2 regions of the Shewanella sp. OMA3-2 genome follow, and region 2 is predicted to be linked to the other one. Evidence: riboswitches for the same ligand, from Rfam matches in the RefSeq annotation. Region 2 holds a riboswitch; the other holds the start of a gene.
The links. Region 2 has a riboswitch for thiamine pyrophosphate ahead of L0B17_RS08540 (TonB-dependent receptor). Riboswitches for the same ligand answer to the same signal wherever they lie in the genome.

Region 1 (3,425 bases), 340 kb from region 2:
GGCCTAAGGTATAAAATGGTGCTTCATCACAAAGTGTTAATTGTTTTTCCATGTTGATTTTAATCAACTGCATTGGCACATGACCTGGGCCTTCGATGATGGTTTGTACATCGTATTCCCAGGCAATTTTAACCAGCTCGCCCAAGGTTTCTAATTCAGCAAATTGCGCTTCATCATTGGCATCAGCAATCGAGCCAGGACGCATACCATCACCTAATGACAGTGACACGTCATAGGCGGCACAAATCTCACAAATATCTCGAAAGCGTTCATACAAAAAGCTTTCTTTATGATGACTTAAACACCACTTGGCCATTATAGAACCACCACGAGACACCATGCCGGTTAAGCGTTTGGCTGTCATAGGCACATAGCGTAATAACACACCTGCATGAATGGTAAAATAATCAACGCCCTGCTCGGCTTGTTCAATTAGGGTATCTCTAAATACTTCCCAATTTAGATCTTCAGCAACACCATTTACTTTTTCTAGCGCTTGATAAATGGGCACAGTACCAATAGGAACCGGTGAGTTTCGAATGATCCATTCGCGGGTTTCGTGAATATAACGGCCAGTCGATAAGTCCATGACGGTATCTGCGCCCCAGCGGGTAGACCACACCAGCTTTTCAACTTCTTCTTCAATTGATGATGTCACCGCTGAGTTACCAATATTGGCGTTTACTTTGACTAAGAAGTTACGGCCAATAATCATAGGTTCTGATTCTGGATGATTAATATTAAGCGGAATAATTGCCCGGCCTCTCGCCACTTCACTGCGGACAAATTCAGGGGTAATTAACTCGCCAATCACGGCACCAAACGCTTCACCCTTGGCTTTTGTTGTTAGCACTGGGTCACTAACCTCTTGTCTTGCCATGTTTTCACGTATCGCAATGTATTCCATTTCTGCGGTAATAATCCCTTGGCGAGCGTAATGCATTTGTGTCACCCGCTTACCCACTTTAGCGCGGCGCGGCGGTACTAACGCATCAAAACGTAAATGGTCCAGACCATCATCGGCCAAACGTTGCTGGGTAAAATGGGAGCTCGCACCATCAAGTGCTTCGGTATCATCACGCTCCTCAATCCAAGCTTGACGAAGCTTGGCTAAACCGAGGCGCACATTAATTTCAGCATGGGGGTCTGAATACGCACCAGCACAATCGTAAACCCTTAACGGGGGATTTTTTTCTGTAATGGGATTGGTGTCATCACCACCTAGAATAGTATCGGTTTGATGAATTTGGCGCATGGCCACGTGTAAATCTGCGCGGCTACCTTGCAGATAAATTTTCTCAGAATTGGGGTGTTGTAATGGTTTTAAGTTATCAATAAAAGCTTGTGCACTAGCACGGGTTTCGCGACGATTTGACATGAGCAACCTCGAATAAAATGAGAGAAAGTTGCTTGTCTGGAGGAAAATGTGTTGAGAGCGAGCAATATCGTTAACGCAATTCAAAGAATGGTCAGACGCAATTGCAGTCAATAATCTTAAGAGGTAAACATGAGTAAATTAACTGAATATGGTAAAACCACTTCAGTTTTACGCATGAATAATCGCCAAGGATTATTATGCTTGTTACCTACGCAGGTTTTAGCCTGATCAGGTTCAACGGATCCCGAATTAACGGTCTCAGCCTTTAAAGGCACTCCGACAAGATTCGATCAGTATAGCCAGAATTAAACCTCAATAACAAGATGTAATATCTACATATATTTTCAAGGTGTGGTTTATCCGTAAATGATAAGCAGCAAACAAAAATGAATTATTTTTCAATAACTGTCGCAGTCTCCCCACTAACCTAGTTATAATTAGCGGGTTTATGTAAACGCAAAGATGCGTAGAATTTTAGGAGATAATTTCCATGCCAGGTTTTGAATTATTCGGTCCAGAAGAAAAGCAGGAAGTCGCTGACGTAATGGAGAATGGTTTCACCTTCCGTTACAACTTTGACCATATGCGTAATGATCGCTGGAAAACTCGCGACATGGAGCAGTTACTCTGTGAAAAGATGAACGTTAAGCATGCTCATCTTGTATCAAGCGGTACAGCGGCACTTCAAACTGCTATGGCTGCAGCAGGTGTTGGCGCGGGCGATGAAGTGATTGTGCCACCGTTTACTTTTGTGGCTTCTGTTGAAGCGGTATTTATGGCTGGCGCAATTCCCATTTTTGCTGAAATAGATGAAACCTTATGTTTATCGCCAGAAGGTATTGAAGCCGTTATTACTCCACGTACTAAAGCAGTGAATCTAGTGCAAATGTGCGGTTCTATGGCAAAGATGGATGAAATCAAAGCCGTCTGTAAGAAGCACAACTTGATCATTCTTGAAGATGCCTGCCAAGCCATTGGAGCGAGCTATAAAGGTCAAGCACTTGGCACAATTGGCGATGTCGGTTGTTACTCTTTTGATTCTGTTAAAACCATCACCTGTGGTGAAGGCGGCGCTATCGTCACTAACAATTCAGACATTTACAACCACAGCCATATGTTCTCTGATCATGGCCATGACCATGTTGGCAACGACCGTGGCGCTGAAGGTCACCCAATAATGGGCTTAAACTTCCGTATTTCTGAAATGAACGCCGCTATGGGGTTAGCTCAGTTACGTAAGCTAGACAAAATTATTGCCATTCAACGCAAAAACAAAAAGACCATTAAAGATGCGATGGCACAAATTCCAGAAGTGACTTTCCGTGAACTACCTGATCCTGAAGGTGACTCAGCAGGTTTCCTAAGCTTTTTCTTACCAACAGAAGAGCGCACAATAGAAATTAACAAGAAGCTTGCGGCAAACAAAGTTGATGGTTGTTTTTACTGGTATATCAACAACTGGCATTATTTGAAAAACTGGAAACACATCCAGGAATTAAAAGCACCTGCAGCCCTGCCAATCATGTTAATTGCTGACCGTCCTGACTATACTCAAGTTAAGACACCAAAATCAGATGCCATTATGAGCCGCACGATTTCGATGCTTATCAAGCTGTCTTGGACTGACGAGCAAATCGCAGAGCGTATTGAAAACATCAAGCGTGCTTTTGCTTAATTAAGCTTATATTTCTGTCACCTCATTTGAAGTGGCAGTACTTTTTACAGTAAATATCTCAACTGGAGAGTGTTGTAATGAGTTTTAAAAATTTTAAATGTGTTCCAAAAATGATTTTTGGTCGTGGCTCGTTCGTGCAATTGGACGTGGTATTAGAGCAAGAACGTAAACAAGCCGATGACTTTGTGGTATTTCTGGTTGACGACGTACACCAAGAAAAACCATTAGCAGGCCGAGTACCAAACAAAAGTCACGACTTAGTTATTTACGTTAACGTAGATGACGAGCCAACAACGGTTCAAGTTGATGATTTAACTGCGCAGGTTAAAGCTTTTAATGCTAAACAGCCTGTTAGTGTGGTTGGTTTAGGTG
Region 2 (3,425 bases):
GATTGGGAGTCATTGCTGTCTGAATAATAGAAGTCGCTTTTACCGCTAGTATTAATATTGGCAAACCAACCTGAGTCAGCCAGATAAGTCACACCCGCGCTGTAGGTAAAGTTAGGGGAGTGAGCTAACTCACGACCTGATAAATCGACAACAGTGCCATTTTTATCTTGGTAGTTATATTCACCATATTCTGTTTCTAACCAGCCAAAACTACCATACACTTGAATGTTTTCAGTGGCATACCAATTCAAATCAAGTTCGGCGCCATAGTTACTTGAGCTGCCTGCATTTTCAGTAAATAGTATGAAACGCTGTTGATTTTCAGGGTCTTGTAACGACGCCGCAACTTGCTGATTTTCTCTGTCCATAAAGAAAAGCGCAACATTAGTATCAATTGCCCCCGCTAACCAAACTGACTTAACACCCAATTCATAGTTATATAAAATTTCAGTATCAAATTGTTTTTTATCAGCCAATTCAGTAGGCAGAGTCATGTTAAACCCACCCGCCTTGTAACCGCGCGCTACTTTCGCATAAGCGTTGTGTGCCGCGTTAAGCGCTTTAGACAAGGCTATATGGCCACCCCACATGTCTTCAGATGGCTTGAAATTGTCATTATTAGTATCTGAGTATTCACTGTTACGACGCTCAAGGCGTAATCCGCTAGAAAGTATATAGTCATCGCTTAAATGGCTATCCAGTTGTGCAAACACGGCAAAATTAGACGCATCATAGTTTGACTGCAGCACTTCATCGGGCCAGGTGTTGTACTCAGAATATAAGTCATTGTCTTCTTGAAGGTTCATGGCATACAAGCCAACTAACCAGTCAGTTGAGTCATTAAAAATTCGGCTTGCCTGGTTTGATGTGAAGCGAAACTCTTGTGAAACAGTGCTACGATCGCCTTTTTTGTTCCAGGTATAATCGTAAACACAAGGGGCAGAACCGATGACATTCCAATCATCATCATATTCATTGCAGGTTTTACTGCCCCAATAATCTGGGTTAGCCCAATCACCGTCATAGCCATGCTCATGATCGGTTTGCGCAAATGAGGTTAATGAGGTTAGTTCAAAATACTTAGCCCCAGTGAACGACAGTTTTAACCCTACGCCAGTGGTTTTTTGATTATCAATACCTGGTTGATCCGTTGAAGTATCAAAGCCGTTATTATCAAGAGTCCATGCATCATAACCATTGTTATAATTAGCGTGTAATAAGGTTAAGTCTGCTTGTACAACATCGGTGGCATACCAACGTAATTTTGCTCGGGTGGTAAGCTCATCACGTTGATTGCTATCGTCAAGGCCTAAATAACTGTTGTTTCTGTAACCATTTTGATCATGTTTTTCCAGGGATACGCGATAAAGCAGTTTTCCTGAATCTGTAATAGGGCCGGAGCTAAAACCGGCAAAAGTTTGCAGATTATCATCACCTAAACTGACTTTAGCGCCATGTTCGAAGGTATCTGTTGGGTCATTACTTTTAAGATAAATTAAACCAGCTAATGCATTGGCACCATATTGTGTGCCTTGTGGACCACGTAATACTTCAACCTGTTGCATATCGTACATGCTTGACACCATGCCAAGACCTGATAAATCAATATCATCAACAATAAATCCAACCGATGAGTTTGGTGCACCTTGGTATTGTTCTTGTTCACCAATACCGCGTATTTGGAAGTATTTTGGACGTGAGCTACCACCCGACCAGTTAAAGTTAGCGATAGAGTTTAATACATCTTCAAAATGCTGCGCCCCTTCATCTTCTAATTGCTGGGCATTGATAACCGTGACACTTGAAGGCATTTTATCAAGACTGATATTACTAAAATCTGCATTGACGACAATCACCTCCATCTTGTCAGATTCAGGTGCTGTGCGCTCAATAGATCCAGTGGCTGCAATACCATTGGTGGCATAAAGCGCAGTAAATACAGCGAATGCGAGTGATGATTTTACTGGGAAGATATTTTTTACAGGGAGCATAGGACCTCAAATATTAAGTTTGAGATCCGGCAAGTAGCGATAAAGAAGTGCACATCCATGAGATCGAAGTGGCCCATTCCTACGCCGGTATAAGCCGGATCAGGTTCTAAGGGTTCATCTTTTGATATCTCAGTTTTCTGGTTAAATATAAGACTCAACCAGTAAAACACCCCTTGGCGGAAAGGATTATATCTTAAATTTAGCTCGCTAGCAGGCAAAACTAATACTTTTTTATGACTAAAAATAAAGCCAGCAAATGCTGGCTTTCATAAACTCAGATTTGTTAACCTTTGATAACCGTGAAATATCAACAAACCGTTGCCTAAATGATCACTTAATTTGAAAAGGCCTGGCGAATATACACTTCAAATCGAGTGGCTGTGGCATTAGGAGCTACCGCATTAACTTGCATTTGTTGTTTGCCGTGTAACTTAAGTGACTTCCAGCTAGTAGATTCATCTTCAATGGTAAAACCGCTGGCATCGAACCAGGTGAATTTATACTGTAAGCGTAAATCGGTTGCAACTAAGCTATTGATTTGTGCAACCGCTTGAATTAAATCTGCTGTTTGGCGTTCATTAACATTAGTGACAGATACTTGTCGGCTAAAACTGTTGTTGTCGACTCGCACTTCGCCCTGGGAGTTAACTGAAATACCCGCTGTATGATTAGCACAGGCTGATAACAACAAACTGGTAAATAATACAAAATAAGCTGTTAATTTTTTGATATTCATTGTAAACCCCATTAAGTTATTCGATTAAAAAGTGCGCTCTAGCCGTCGCAATTAATTGTTTTCTATTGGTTTGCCAACAATTAATGCTCACGTTTGCCACTCTGCGTCCCTGGCGAGTAATTTTACACTCAGCAAAGGTATCCTGGTGTAAACCGGCGCGTAAATAGTCAATGGAAAAATCAACAATTTTAGGCACCTTTTTGGCTTGCATAAACACCATTAATTGCACAATTGCTGACATTTCCATAAAACCAGCTATTACCCCGCCGTGTATGGCTGGCAATATAGGGTTTCCTATGTTGTCATCCTTAGCAGGTAATTTAAATACCATTTCATCGCCAAAACGCTCAACCGACATACCAATAAATTGTGAATACGGCACTTTGGCCAGTAAATAACTGTAGTCATTCAGTTCAATCGCACGTTTTACCACATCTCTAACATCTAAAGAGGCTGCTGTGTCTGGAGTCTCTTTTTGGGTTACTAAGGTTTTAGAGTCAGTCATGTTTGGCCTCCGGTAAATTGCCCATTAATGCCTGACGAAACTCTTCGCCGACCATTTCAGGACTGATACGCATAAAGGTGCCAACGGCGTGGGCAATAGGCTCATCAATGCTGTCTTGATAAGCGATTGCGCGGGTAAAAGCGACGCTAGAGGATAGTCGATAACATTCAGCAAACGCATACACTGCTTTGTG

Region 1: another riboswitch for thiamine pyrophosphate. It lies ahead of thiC (phosphomethylpyrimidine synthase ThiC); the one in region 2 lies ahead of L0B17_RS08540 (TonB-dependent receptor).

Annotation. Positions count from the first base shown of each region.
Region 1 covers NZ_CP090974.1:2,271,737-2,275,161, reverse strand. Annotated here, with positions in the region: partial or broken gene thiC (phosphomethylpyrimidine synthase ThiC) at 1-1,378, opposite strand, end outside; TPP riboswitch at 1,567-1,667, opposite strand; gene kdnA (8-amino-3,8-dideoxy-alpha-D-manno-octulosonate transaminase KdnA) at 1,869-3,053, shown strand; gene kdnB (3-deoxy-alpha-D-manno-octulosonate 8-oxidase KdnB) at 3,131-3,425, shown strand, end outside.
Region 2 covers NZ_CP090974.1:1,928,006-1,931,430, reverse strand. Annotated here, with positions in the region: gene L0B17_RS08540 (TonB-dependent receptor) at 1-1,991, opposite strand, end outside; TPP riboswitch at 2,051-2,175, opposite strand; gene L0B17_RS08535 (YcfL family protein) at 2,326-2,721, opposite strand; gene L0B17_RS08530 (PaaI family thioesterase) at 2,744-3,232, opposite strand; gene L0B17_RS08525 (PaaI family thioesterase) at 3,225-3,425, opposite strand, start outside.